Regions from separate parts of the Peribacillus sp. NPDC060253 genome, predicted to be linked through region 4. Evidence: riboswitches for the same ligand, from Rfam matches in the RefSeq annotation. Region 4 holds a riboswitch; each other region holds the start of a gene.
The links. Region 4 has a riboswitch for thiamine pyrophosphate ahead of tenA (thiaminase II). Riboswitches for the same ligand answer to the same signal wherever they lie in the genome.

Region 1 (3,608 bases), on a different contig from region 4:
AGCAACCATGAGTCAGGCCGTAACTCTCGTTCAGGAATGCATCCAGGAAATAAACCAGATGAAACAATAATGTAAGGGATAGGACAGTTTGTCCTATCCCTCTTTATTTGTTCGAAGCCGAAATCAAATGCCATATGTGGAAAAATTACAAACAATCACTTCATCATGGTGACTGGTATCCAATATGACAAACAAAGCAGATTAAGGAATCACTACCATTGCAGGCTTTCGATTAAGTGACACTTTGTGCATTCTTGACTATAATCGGTTTTTACAAATTCATGATTACAATTTTCCCGAAAGATGTATAGCTCTTTTTTCAGCTGATCTAATTGGTTTTCCAACTGTTCCATTTCATCTTTTATCTGGATTACCCGATTCATCGAATTCTCCCTTTCGTCCAAATCATTGATAGATTTTTCCGTCCGTTTTCCTGAATTCATTCGCTTTTTCTTTAAGTCCTTCATCGATTACAGACTCAAAACCGAGACCCTTTTCTTTTGCCAAATCACGGATATCCTGAGAGATTCTCATACTGCAGAATTTAGGTCCGCACATGGAACAGAAATGAGCTGTTTTGGCACCTTCAGCCGGTAAGGTTTCATCGTGATATTCAACCGCCCGTTCAGGATCGAGAGAAAGATTGAATTGATCTCTCCAACGAAACTCGAATCTTGCCTTCGAAAGGGCATCGTCTCGTTTTTGTGCATGCGGATGGCCTTTTGCAAGATCAGCTGCGTGTGCAGCAATCTTATAGGTAATGACCCCTACTCGAACATCCTCTTTATTCGGAAGTCCAAGATGCTCTTTCGGTGTCACATAACAGAGCATCGCCGTACCAAACCAACCAATCATCGCAGCACCGATTGCAGATGTAATATGATCATAGCCAGGAGCTATATCCGTTGTCAAAGGCCCAAGGGTATAGAACGGGGCTTCTTGACAGACTTCCAGCTGCTTATCCATGTTTTCCTTAATCAAATGCATCGGCACGTGACCGGGTCCCTCCACCATGACTTGAACATCATGTTTCCAAGCAATCTTCGTCAGTTCCCCTAGTGTTTCCAATTCTGCAAATTGCGCCTCATCGTTTGCATCTGCAATCGATCCAGGACGAAGGCCATCTCCTAATGAGAAAGAAACATCATATGCCTTCATGATTTCACAAATCTCTTCAAAATGAGTATAAAGGAAGCTTTCTTGGTGGTGGGCCAAACACCATTGAGCCATGATCGATCCCCCTCGGGAAACGATTCCCGTAACCCGCTTTGCCGTTAATGGGATATATCGCAAAAGCACTCCAGCGTGTATGGTGAAGTAATCGACACCTTGCTCGGCCTGCTCGATTAAAGTATCTCGAAAAACTTCCCAATTTAAATCTTCCGCAACTCCATTCACTTTTTCCAATGCTTGATATATAGGAACAGTCCCAACTGGCACAGGAGAATTCCTGATAATCCATTCACGTGTTGTGTGAATATTCTTGCCGGTGGAGAGGTCCATTATGTTGTCGGCTCCCCAACGTGTAGCCCAAGTCATTTTCTCCACTTCATCTTCGATCGATGAACTAACGGCTGAATTTCCAATATTCGCATTTATTTTAACGTGAAAATTACGCCCGATGATCATAGGCTCACTTTCGGGATGGTTAATATTTGCTGGAATGATTGCCCGCCCGCTGGCTACCTCTTCTCTTACAAACTCAGGGGCAACATTTTCCCTGATTGAAATGAACTCCATTTCAGGGGTAATGATTCCTTTACGTGCATAATGGAGCTGGGTTACATTGTGTCCTTTCATTGCACGCAAAGGTTTTCTTTTCAATCCCGGAAAAATATCGGCATTGGATTGTGGCTCCACTTTTCTATAACCGTTATCTTCGGGTTTAATTTCACGTCCTTCATACTCTTCAATATCTTCACGTTCCAGGATCCAGTTGCGTCTAATCGGATCAAGGCCTTTCTGAATATCAATCGGATATTCGGAATCCGTATAGGAACCGCTTGTATCATAAACTCGTAAAGGCGGATTCTCCTCTTCACCGAATGCCCCTGTAGTCGGACTTAACTTAATTTCACGCATAGGTACTTTAATATCAGGTCTAGATCCCTCTACGTACACTTTTTTACTCCCTGCAAAACTGGACATAATTGAAACGTTCATGTCATTTACTGAATTACTCATCATGATTTCATTTCTCCTTTTTAAGTTCATTTAAAAAGGACAAAATCCAATCCATTTCGCACGAAAAAGCCGGATCTCATAATTAAGACCCGGCTAACGTTAGTATGACTACAGAAATGACCAAATGAAATGTCATTGTTAAGTAGATTCTAACTTCCCCACGCTGGTATGAACCAGATCAGGTCCTGAGGGTTAAGAAGCTTTACGCGCTTCTCTCTCAGCCCAACTTATATTGGACACCCCTAGTCTGCATAATTTAATTAATTACAGGGTAACTATATATCACCCTGTTGATTCTGTAAATAATTGCAAAGGCCTATATATTTTAATGAATCCCTCCAAAATTTGTTACTTGGAGGAGACCCATCATTATTTTTCCAGACCTTCAAGGATGGGGAAAAGCTCCTCCAAATGCTTGATTTCATAGGTTGGAAGCACTTCATTCCGTTCCTTATCATGTCGATTTATCCAAACCGACTTTATGCCCACTCGTGATGCCCCAAGGATATCGGTCATTAAATTATCGCCGACCATCAATACTTCATCCTTATCCAGCTCCATGATCTCCAAAGCGTGCTCAAAGATGGAAGCATCCGGTTTACCGCGTCCAAATGCACCTGAAATCACGATTTGGTCGAAATAAGGAACCAGTTCAGGCGTAATTTCAAGTTTAGTATTTTGTAGTTCAGGCGAACCATTCGTCAGCAAAAGCAATTTGTACTTTCCTTTTAATTCATCCAGAACACGGAATGATTCTTCATAGATAAATGGCTTTTTGCGCCTCTCTGCAGGGAAACGTTCTGCCAGTTCAAGCCCAAATTCCGGGTCATCGATCCCTAATGCCTTCAAACCTCTCGTCCACGCCTCTTTCCGATAAGCCGGTGCAATCCCGGCCATCTTCCGGAATTCATCATGATCATCTTGAAAATTTCCCCATAGTCCTTCAAATGGGTTGATTCCGATCATTTGAGTAAATGCATATGTATCGTAAGAAGAGTAAAGCTCACGCGCTTCCTTCCGAACCGCTTCTTCAAACTCATCAACATTTAAACCATATTTTTCACCAGCCACTTCACATGTGGCTACAAAAGCCTCTTTCACACTTTTCTGATCCCAAAGCAATGTATCATCTAAGTCAAAAAAAACTGCCTTCACCAAAATGCACACCCTCTTCCCCTATTATTGATTTCGTTAAAAATTACACTATTACAATAATAAACCACAACCATCGGAAAAAGAATAACTATTCGGAAAATGACTATATCTTTCTTAAGATCATTAAATGTTCAACGTGTACAAGACATACTCTTTTTGTCGGGATATCCTTGATTATCTTTCGAATACATAAAGCCTTCCATTGCTGGCAATCTTGAATTTCGGACCGGCAAACCCCCGTCTTATCAGCTCTTTTCTCATATATACCA
Region 2 (3,608 bases), on a different contig from region 4:
GCACAGGCTTGCTGTTGGTCGGCGGTGGGATTGTCACGGCTTTACCTCTTTTATATTTTGCGAAGGGGGCGGAGAAAATCCCGCTATCGATGCTTGGCATTTTTCAGTATATCGCTCCGACCTTATCCTTATTTATCGGTGTATTTGTTTATCATGAGAGCTTTACCAAAGCACATCTTTTAGCCTTTTTGTTCATATGGTCAGCCTTGGCCGTTTATACGCTATCCATTACAAAATGGGGGCAGGCAAGTGCCCGCAGGTTTAAAGGTAAAAGGAATATTGGTGCGTGAATAAGAAAAAATGCTTGGCGGATCTATCCGCCAAGCAATTTTTTTATGACGAAATTCAAAGAAAACGGGTTTACATTACGTAAACTGCCAGGGTCATGAAAGGTAAAGCGTTTGACCTATTTCAGATACAATCAAATCGGAGAGGCTACTGGGACTGTGCACGGGGGTTACTCGGGGGATATTGGTTTGGAATGGACGATAGTAGGAACTATCCAAGCTAATAATATGCTGGGTCAGGAATGCTGATATGCTGGCATTCGGCTTTCTATTGCCATTTAATTCATCGATGATTCCCTGTGAATTGGTAATCCCAATCCCGTGGCCATAAAATTGGTTTTGTCCTAATAATATGGCATTTTCCCCTTGCCATTCAGGAGTGTCCTCATCGTGATCCGGGTTTTTGAAGTAAAGATTATCCCCCGGTAAATAATCTCTTCCTTTATGGACAAGCAGAGCCATATTCTTTGGAGGGTGCCAGTCATATAGAAATAGGTCTTTAAAAAGATAGTCAAAATCCCTCGGACCGATTAAATCCAAAATCGCCTTTAAAAAAGTGACGACTATTGCTGTACCGCATTCGAAAGCGTATAGCCTTCCATTCAAGAAGATGTCTACAATTGCAACATGTGGAGGAACCCTTGGCAGAAGGGTGAAGGTGCCATTCTTTGAAAGGTGCCAATATTGTTTATTGGATAGCGATTCCTCAAGTGTTGAAAATTCTGCATGACTATTTTCTAACGAAATGGCCGCCTCTATGACTCGAAGCCTCAGTTGTATCTCGAATTCAAGCTCACCCAAGCTCGCATATTCATAAACGTTTGGATACCCCGCCAGCAAATGGAGAATTTCCAGCGATTTAGCGGATTGTATGACTGGTTGGATTTGACTGACATCTAATACTTTGTTATTAATCTTTATCATGATCATATCCACCTTTTGCTTATTAAGTTAAGGATTTATAAAACCAGTACACTGAATTGTCTACAGGTAATGCTCATTATATGAATACCTGCACGGAAATGACTATTTGAAACGTGCCATGCACCGTTACAAATGAATGATAATCGACTTGATCCATACATGTATAAGGATATCTACATTTTTTAAGATGCGTTGCTGGATTTCCCAAACTGCTAGGAAACCTTTCCAATTAGTGAGAAGAAGCAAATTAGTATTCCCTTTTCGGTCTGAATTGATATAATGAGAGAGAAAAGTTCATATGTGCGAGAAATGTAGGGGGGCCAGTATTGCTGGCTGAGATTGCGTCCTTTAGATGCTGACTCTTTGAACCTGATCTGGATGATGCCAGCGGAGGAAACATACATATTATTACTGTCTTTCTGTTTTTGTATGTTAACGTCCGAATTCATCTTCGGGCGTTTTTTGTTTTTTATTTGAATAGAACCTGGCGTCCGTTATAGTTCCGGCATATCGATCTTATATAATGTGTAGGAGGGTAAAGTCTTGAGAAAATTTTTGCCACTGGTAACTTCGTTGTTCCTTTTAGCTGGATGTGGTGCAGGCGGAACGAATGAAAAAGAAGAAGCATCTAAAAATGAAAACCATAAAGAATTAAAAAAAGTATCGGTCGTGCTGGATTGGACACCGAATACAAACCATACAGGATTGTATGTAGCAAAGGAAAAAGGATATTTTAAAGAACAAGGTCTGGATGTGGAAATTATCATGCCTGGTGAAGCTGGTGCTGATAAGCTCGTTGCTTCAGGGAAATCTGAATTTGGCGTGGGCTACCAGGAGGGAATCACGCAGGCTCGTGTGCAGGGCGTGCCAATTGTTTCGCTAGCTGCCGTCATCCAGCATAATACCTCAGGTTTCGCTTCCCCTGAGTCAAAAAACATTAAAACTCCCAAGGATTTTGAAGGGAAAACGTATGGTGGCTGGGGTTCTCCAGTTGAAAAGGCCATTCTTGATTCACTCATGAAAAAAGATAATGCGGATGTAAATAAAGTGGATATAGTGAACACAGGGGACACAGATTTTTTCACTTCAGTTAAAAGGGATATAGATTTCGCCTGGATTTATTATGGGTGGACAGGTATCGAGGCCGAGTTGAGAAATGAAAAGCTGAATATGGTTTACTTAACCGAATACTCTGATAAGCTTGATTACTATACGCCTGTTTTGACCACAAATGAAAAGCTGATTAAAGAAGATCCTGAAACCGTTAAAGCATTTGTTCATGCAGCTTCGAAAGGGTACCAGTTTGCGATTAAGAATCCCGATGATGCAGCAGACATGTTAATTAAGGCTGCACCGGATCTTGATGCTAAACTAGTGAAGAAAAGCCAAGAGTGGCTTGCAACCAAGTATCAGGATGATGCTCCGCGTTGGGGTGAACAAAAGCTTGAAATTTGGAAGAATTACAGTGATTGGATGGCTGAAAATAAGCTTCTCGAAGGTGATTTCGATCCTGAAAAGGCATTTACCAATGAATTTTTACCAAAATAGGAGGAAAAAAAATGGCCAATTCATTAATTAGTATACAAATTATCCCTAAAGGGGAAAATGTCATCCCTATGGTCGATGAAGCAATCAAGATCATTGATGAATCAGGTGTCAAATATGAGGTTCACCCGCTTGAAACAACAATGGAGGGTGAGCTTTCCGAACTTTTCGCCGTGATAGAAAAAATGAATGTAAGAATGATTGAAATAGGATCGCCGAATGTCATTTCCCAAGTGAAAATATTATATCAGCCGAGCGGAATTACCATGGATACGTTAACGGAGAAATATCGGGCATGATCGGAAGGATAATTTGGAAGAAGGGGGCTCCCTTCTTTCTTTTATTATTGTTGCTGATAGTATGGGAATCAGTGACAGTCTTATTAAAAGTTGAAGAATGGCTGCTTCCTGCTCCATCAGCCATTTTGACTGAAGGAATTGAATCGTTTCACAATCTTTCGGGACATCTGATATCAACTACTGAGCTTGCGTTAACCGGTTTTTTTATAGGAAGCTGCATCGGCTTATTAATTGCGGCAATCTTACACCTGTTTCCTGGTGTAAAAGAGGCGGTTTATCCCCTGCTCATACTATCACAAAATATTCCAATCATTGTTCTGGCACCGCTTTTAGTGATCTGGTTTGGTTTTGGAATGCTGCCAAAGCTAATTGTGATTTCTCTCGTGTGTTTTTTTCCAGTTGCCGTTGCTTCATTAGACGGGTTTCGCCAGACACCATATGAACTTAAGCATTATTTCAAGATGATGGGGGCGGGGAGAAACCAGTTATTTTGGAAGCTGGAGCTTCCTCATTCGATTCCGTTCATTTTCTCAGGATTGAAAATTTCGGCAAC
Region 3 (3,608 bases), on a different contig from region 4:
TCCGCTGACTACGATAACACTATTTAGTTTATTTGCAGCGCATGCAGCCAGCTCTGCATTGCTAATCTGAAGTTCCCCTGAATCCACTCCGCGTGTAACGATATCCCCACCCATCAATCGAAGGATTTCACTAGCATTTCCGCGGATGATTTGGAAGGTAACCTTCTTCAGGAGCTCTGCGACTTTCTCTGTACGATAGGAGGTGGCACCAACTCCTACCGGGTCCAAAATAACCGGGATATTTTTGGCATTTGCCGCCTTACCGGCTATCTCCATTGCCTCCAAGGCTTTATCATCTATCGTACCGAAATTCAGGACCAATGCATCTGCTAAATTGACCATTTCCTCCACTTCTCTAGGACTGGATGTCATTACAGGTGAACCACCGATGGCAAGCGTGGCGTTTGCACAGTCGTTGACCGTAACGAAGTTGGTGATTTGGTGAATGAGTGGTTTTCTTGCTCTTACCTTCCCGAACAAGTCAGCTGCTGAAACCTTCATATTAAGTCACTCCTTTCTTTTTTTGAAAACGAATGAAAATGGTGGACAGGTCCATGACCCTTACCGATTGAAAAGCTATTACGTATCGCTTCAGAAATGTAGGTTTTGGCCTGTTCAATCGACTCTTCCATTGATAGTCCATTTGCCAGGTTGGATGTAATGGCGGAAGATAGGGTACAACCTGTTCCATGTGTGTTTTTTGTATGAATGCGTTCTCCCTCGATCCAGTGGAAGTCCGTCCCATTATAAAAAAGATCGTTTGGATTACCTGCTGCATGGCCTCCTTTAAGTAAAACGGCTTTAGGCCCTAGTTCTTGTATGGACATGCATGCCTTGTAAAAATCTTGCTTCGTTCGAATCGACAAGCCAGTAAGAACTTCAGCTTCAGGTACATTAGGGGTTACAAGTGTTGCAATTGGAAGCAATTCGGTTTTTAGAGCAGTGACAGCCTTTTCGTCGAGCAAATGATGGCCGCTTTTGGAAATCATGACAGGATCAAGGATAACGATGTCAGGTAAGAAGGTTTTAAGAGAAGCAGTGACTGTTTCCACAATTTCTTTTGAGCCTAGCATGCCTATTTTTACTGCATCTACATGAATATCTTCAAAAATAGCTGCGATTTGATCTGTGATGATAGCGGTTTCGATAGCCTGAACTGAACGCACTTCCATTGTGTTTTGTGCCGTTACGGCTGTAATGACAGACATGCCAAAAACCCCATGTGCAGAAAATGTTTTTAAATCTGCTTGTATTCCGGCACCGCCCCCTGAGTCAGAGCCTGCGATGGTTAATGCTGTTTTCATAAAAAAACCCCTTCATATAATTATTTTTGAATAGTATTTTTAGTAATATGAAAGCTAAAATGGCACCCGCAAAAGAACTAAGCATAAAAGCTGGCAAAAACCCAAAAAGGGCTGCTTTATCTCCCAAAATGAGAACCGCCAGTGGATAGCAAGCTAGGGACCCAAGAATCCCAGTTCCTATCACTTCCCCTAAACAAGCGAATTTTAAGCTTTGAGTTTTTCGATATAGAACGGCAGCCAAAAGTGCACCGATCATGCTGCCCGGAAAGGCGAAAATTGAACCGGTACCAGATATGTTTCTAATGATGGAAACTAAAAAAGCTTGTGTTACAGCATAAGCAGGTCCCAATAAAACGGCTGTCATGACATTTGCGAGATGCTGAATAGGAAAGATTTTTGCAAATCCGGCAGGGATGTATATAAAGGAACTGCTTAGAGTCGTGATGGCCGTGATCATGGCGGTCAGCGTCATTTTCTTGATTGGATTCATCATCATGTTAACGACCTACAGTGGCCAATCCTGCTCGTTTTGAACCATTTCCCAAAATAAATATTCATAGCGGGAAGTCACCAAAAAGTGCTTTTCTAATCTAAGAAGTTCATTTTCAGGCATGCCTTCGATTAATTCTTCCAACAAAGCAATCAGCCACTTGTGTGCTTCACCGAATTCAGGAGATGAATAGGATTTAATCCAATCGGCATAACGATTATTATCCAATGCTTCACCATTTTGTGCTTTTAATTTCAAACCGATTTCATAATAATCCCAAGCACATGGTAGGAGACAGGCGATCAGGTCTGCCAAAGTCCCATGCTGCGCGGCATTTAGCATGTAACCTGTATAGGCTAGCGTGGTTGGAGTTGGTTCTGTATTTTCTAATTCCTTTGAACTGATACCGAATTCCAAAGCATATTGTCGATGGATGTCCATTTCCACTTGAAGGGTTTCATTCAAGATACTCGCAAACTTTGCCATGGTTTCGACATTATGAGCTTTAATGACACCTAAGGCAAAGAGCTTGGAATAATCCATGAGATAGATATAGTCCTGCTTCAAGTAATAGGCAAATTTCTTTTCAGGAAGAGTGCCGTTGCCAATTGCCTGGACAAAAGGATGTGAATGGTTCCTTTTCCAAATTCCTTTTGCACGTTCGTGAAGTCTATCACTGAAGGTTCCTAATTTAGTATTCTCCATTGTTCATCCTCCTTTAGAATGGTCCCCTTTGCTTTAATCCAATAAAAAAACCCGCTCCTGAATAACGGAACGGGGTAGATGGATAAAGTCAGTGTACGGACGATATCATCCACTTCCCTCCGCCGGTATGAGCCGGTTCAGGTTCAAAGGGTCCGGAACAATTTCCATCTCAGTCTTAAAAAAGACTCCCCTAGTGGTGTGAATTGTATGTAATTACTGACATCATATCAGAAAGCGAAGAAAATGCAACCCGAATTTGCATGAAGAAACCATATATCGCCTTGAAATAAGGGAAAACAGGGCAATTGACTTTTGTTGATAATTGGGATAAAATCATGTCTACATCAATTATATATAAATAATTCTTATCCAGAGAGGTGGAGGGACTTGGCCCAACGAAACCTCGGCAGCAGACCCATTTTGGGAACTGTGCTACATCCAACAAGCTAACGCTTGGAAGATAAGAAGAGCCGTACGGACACTGCAGCCTCTTCTTGAATTAGAAGGGGCTTTTATTTTTGTGAAATAACGTTTAGTGACATAATAGAAAAGGTATATATAATTTGGTGATAATGAAATCTGTTACATTTTAGCTCAATTTGAAGCAGGCTCTAAGATGAATAAGAAAGGAGCCATTTACATGGCAGAATTAATTAAGAGGATCGAACAGAGGAAGACATTGCTGATAGAAGCGTTATTGGCAAATGGAGTATACAAAACCTCTGATGAAAGGCACCTTTATGATGCCCCGTTAAAAGTACTGGAAGATGAATATAAAATTGTTATAAATAGACCTAATAACGAGACACCTTCGGAATGGATGACATAGTAAACGATAGATTATCTTGGGATAAGGGATATTTGAAAGCATTCGCAGTGTAACAAGGGGTGAATGCTTTTTTATTTATGTCTATATAGAGGGATGTCACAAAAAATACATATATTAAGAAAAAAGTAGGCTTTTTGTCACATTTAACATACAAAATAACACATTTAAATTCCTAAAAATGGTTGATTTTAACTATAAGTTTCATTATAGTGATAAGTGTAAAAAAATTGAATTAATGGGAGGTGTGTATAGAATGCATTGTCGAAAGGTAACTGTTGAA
Region 4 (3,608 bases):
TATATTCAGCATTTTTACATTACTTTCAAGTTTCGCCCCAAATCCTGCCTTTTTCTCGATCATGCGATTTATAGCAGCCTTGGGAATGGGAGGATTAATGCCAAACGTTATCTCCTTAATGGCGGAATACTCACCCAAAAAGTATAAGGTGCTCATTGTAACTACAATGTACTGTGGTTATTCAATTGGAAGCATTCTTGCTTCTTTAATTGGAATGTATGTGATGGAACAAATGAGTTGGAGGGTATTATATTGGATTGGGGCGCTTCCCTTACTGGCACTGCCATTCTTCATGAAGCAATTTCCTGAATCGCTTTCCTATTATGTTATTCGAAAACAAGGGGCAAAACTTGCCGGAATTTTGAATCGCATTGATCCAGAGGGCGACTATAAAGACTCGGACGACTATGAGTTTGCCAAGGTCCAAGAAAGGGCAAAAGGCTTTCCAGTCAAGAAACTCTTTGAAGATAAGCGTACTCTTAGTACATTTGCGTTTTGGGTAGCTGCCTTTAATTGTTTACTTATGGTATACGGACTCAATACATGGTTACCGAAAATCATGCAGCAGTCCGGATACGGCCTTACATCCAGTTTATCTTTCAATCTTATATCGGGGATAGGGCAAATTGGCGGATCGATAATTGGAGGGTACTTAGTTGGGAAAATGGGTCATAGAAGAGTACTTGTATCCCTCTGTGCCATTGGTACGGTCTGCTTTGTAATATTAGGATTAACCTCAAATGCAGTGGCATTATATATTTTAATCGCTTTTGGAGGTGCCTGTACAGTGGGTACGATGAATTTGGCCAATACGTATATTTCCGAGTATTATCCACGTGAGATAAGGACCACCGGGATAGGGTGGGCCTTGGCGTTTGGTAGAATTGGAGCGATTGTTGCCCCTACATTAATAGGTTTATTGCTGGCTGCAAACTATTCGCCACAAAATGCATTTATGGCCTTCACAGTTCCGAGCATAATGGCGGCCTTAGCGTTACTGGTTGTGAAAGAGAAGTATGGCAGCTATGATAAAACACAGATTGAGGAAAATATAAAACTAAAAGCAACAACAAATGCATAAATTAATAGATAACGGAATTCACGAGTAAAACACGCAAACTCACGAGTAAATCAACGGAACTCACGAGTAAAACACGCAAACTCACGAGTAAATCAACGGAATTTACGAGTAAATAACGAAATAAACTTCTCAACCTTTTTTTATCAATCCAACCAGCATAGAGCGCATGGTTAGAGGGGGATACAAGCTTGAAAGGCTATTAATCCTATAAAGTATTAATCTACATCAATGCTTGAAAACTTTTCTAATCCGTTTGACAATTGGATTTATCGTGTTAATATAAAGGCAAATGAATTATATATACAATTTGTACCACTAGGGGTGCTTTATTGGTAAAAGCTATTTTACCTGAGAAGCTGAGATTAAAGTATGACTTTAAGACCCTTAGAACCTGATCTGGTTTATACCAGCGTAGGGAAGTGGGGTCTGGAACAATACGTTTCTGTATTATTTCAAGTACAACCACTTTCTTTACGTCAAAGAAAGTGGTTTTTTATTTGTCAAAAAAGAGGAGGTATTTTCCCGTATCATTCATTGAAAAAATAAAAATTGGAGGTAATGAAGATGAAGTTTTCAGAGGAAATCCGCCAGGAAGTTGATCATATTTGGGAAGCAAGTTTTAACCATCCATTTGTTGCAGGAATAGGCGATGGCACATTGCCCATAGAGTGTTTTCGTTTTTATGTCAAGCAAGATGCCTATTACTTATCACATTTTGCCAGAGTTCAAGCTTTAGGAGCAGTCAAGGCTACAGATTTACATACAACAAGCAGGCTTGCCGGCCATGCACAAGGAACATATGAAGCGGAGTTGAAGCTTCATGAAAATTTTTCTGAGAGATTAGGGATCACAAAAGAAGAAAGGGAAAAGTTCAAACCTGCACCAACTGCTTATGCTTACACTTCCCATATGTATCGTGCGGCATATTCTGGTCATTTAGGGGATGTTATTTCAGCTATCTTGCCATGTTATTGGCTGTATTATGAAATCGGCGAAAAGCTGAAAGAGTGTAAACCGGAAGAGCCGATATATCAAGAATGGATAGCGGCTTACGGAGGAGAGTGGTTCCGCTCTTTGGTCGAAGAACAAATTGCAAGGCTTGATGAGATTGCTGAAAAAGTAACAGATGTAGATAGGGAAAGAATGAAGGAGCATTTTATTCTTAGCAGCCAATATGAATACTCATTTTGGGAAATGGCTTATTGTCTAGAGACATGGCCGGTGCATAAGGAAACATTAGAGGTATAAAGGAGATTGAAACAATGAAAAAAGGGTTGAAATTAACGGATATATTAGTCACGATCGTGATTGCCGTGGCATTTGGAATAGTCTATATCGTTTGGGGTTCACTTTATTATTCCGTTAAACCATTAGGATTACATGTAGATCAACTTATTTATGGGATGTGGTTTATAGCTGGACCCGTTGCCTTTTTAGTTTTGAGGAAACCGGGTGTGGCGCTACTGGCGGAGATTGCTGCAGCTTCCGGAGAATTCTTTCTAGGTTCACCATGGGGGCTAACCGTACTCTTATATGGAGTTGTACAAGGATTGTTCGCGGAACTAGTTTTCATGGCGGTCAGATATAAAAAGTTCAATATGTCGGTCGCTGTATTAGCGGCGATAGCATCCTGCCTGGGATCAGTCCTCATGGATTTTGCATATGGGGAAATAGGTGCGCTCTCTCTTTGGAATCTATCGTTATTCATGATTGCGAGGTTCATAGGCTCCATTTTCTTTGCCGGAGTGACTGCTTACTATCTAGTTAAAGTCCTGGAAGCAACAGGAGTAACTAATCTTGTACGTCCGGTTTCCAGTAAGGATTATGCAGAACTGGACCAAAAGTAGAGGTTGATGACCATGGAACGAATCGTTCATGTAGAAAAGTTAAGAATGAAATTTCCCGGAGATGAGTCTTTGCTATTCAAGGACCTATCCGTCTCGTTTGATAGGGGTGAAAAGGTTCTTTTGTTGGGACCATCAGGATGTGGTAAGTCCACACTTTTACAAGTGTTAAGTGGATTGATACCAAATTCCATCGAAGTCCCGATGAAAGCTGAAGAATTGAAGTGCCCTACTTCATGGGGATATGTTTTTCAAGACCCTGATAGTCAGTTTTGCATGCCATTTGCCGATGAGGAAATTGCTTTCGTCCTTGAGAATCTTTCCGTTCCTAAGCAAGAAATGAAAGAGAGGATCCAACATCATCTCCGTCAAGTTGGATTGAACCTAAAGACTATTCATACAAGTATTGATACATTATCAGGCGGCATGAAACAGCGTCTGGCGATTGCTTCGGTATTGGCACTTGAACCAGAAGTGATATTTTTGGATGAACCAACCGCTATGCTTGATCCGGAAGGAACAAAAGAAATTTGGGACTTGTTGAAGGGAATTGGACGAGACAAGACCGTTATTATCGTGGAACATAAAATTGACCATGTTTTAGAATTCATTGATAGAATCGTGCTTTTTAATGATGACGGTCAAATCATAGCTGATGGTCCAAAAGATACCATCCTTTCCCT

Region 1: another riboswitch for thiamine pyrophosphate. It lies ahead of thiC (phosphomethylpyrimidine synthase ThiC); the one in region 4 lies ahead of tenA (thiaminase II).
Region 2: another riboswitch for thiamine pyrophosphate. It lies ahead of ACFWE9_RS10570 (ABC transporter substrate-binding protein); the one in region 4 lies ahead of tenA (thiaminase II).
Region 3: another riboswitch for thiamine pyrophosphate. It lies ahead of tenA (thiaminase II); the one in region 4 lies ahead of tenA (thiaminase II).

What each region holds. Positions count from the first base shown of each region.
Region 1 is NZ_JBHXAS010000010.1:15,285-18,892, reverse strand. It holds gene ACFWE9_RS04460 (carboxymuconolactone decarboxylase family protein) at 1-70, shown strand, start outside; gene ACFWE9_RS04455 (hypothetical protein) at 213-383, opposite strand; gene thiC (phosphomethylpyrimidine synthase ThiC) at 406-2,187, opposite strand; TPP riboswitch at 2,323-2,438, opposite strand; gene ACFWE9_RS04445 (HAD family hydrolase) at 2,554-3,342, opposite strand; gene ACFWE9_RS04440 (histidine phosphatase family protein) at 3,514-3,608, opposite strand, start outside.
Region 2 is NZ_JBHXAS010000030.1:36,647-40,254, reverse strand. It holds gene rarD (EamA family transporter RarD) at 1-290, shown strand, start outside; gene ACFWE9_RS10575 (protein-glutamine gamma-glutamyltransferase) at 384-1,211, opposite strand; TPP riboswitch at 1,515-1,624, shown strand; gene ACFWE9_RS10570 (ABC transporter substrate-binding protein) at 1,755-2,759, shown strand; gene ACFWE9_RS10565 (thiamine-binding protein) at 2,771-3,055, shown strand; gene ACFWE9_RS10560 (ABC transporter permease) at 3,052-3,608, shown strand, end outside.
Region 3 is NZ_JBHXAS010000015.1:4,762-8,369, reverse strand. It holds gene thiM (hydroxyethylthiazole kinase) at 1-501, opposite strand, end outside; gene thiD (bifunctional hydroxymethylpyrimidine kinase/phosphomethylpyrimidine kinase) at 498-1,304, opposite strand; gene thiW (energy coupling factor transporter S component ThiW) at 1,273-1,794, opposite strand; gene tenA (thiaminase II) at 1,810-2,499, opposite strand; TPP riboswitch at 2,597-2,701, opposite strand; SAM riboswitch class I at 2,862-2,966, shown strand; gene ACFWE9_RS06095 (Fur-regulated basic protein FbpA) at 3,116-3,328, shown strand; gene ACFWE9_RS06090 (aspartyl-phosphate phosphatase Spo0E family protein) at 3,582-3,608, shown strand, end outside.
Region 4 is NZ_JBHXAS010000033.1:30,479-34,086, reverse strand. It holds gene ACFWE9_RS11295 (MFS transporter) at 1-1,081, shown strand, start outside; gene ACFWE9_RS11290 (hypothetical protein) at 1,083-1,214, opposite strand; TPP riboswitch at 1,389-1,516, shown strand; gene tenA (thiaminase II) at 1,646-2,329, shown strand; gene ACFWE9_RS11280 (ECF transporter S component) at 2,344-2,928, shown strand; gene ACFWE9_RS11275 (ABC transporter ATP-binding protein) at 2,941-3,608, shown strand, end outside.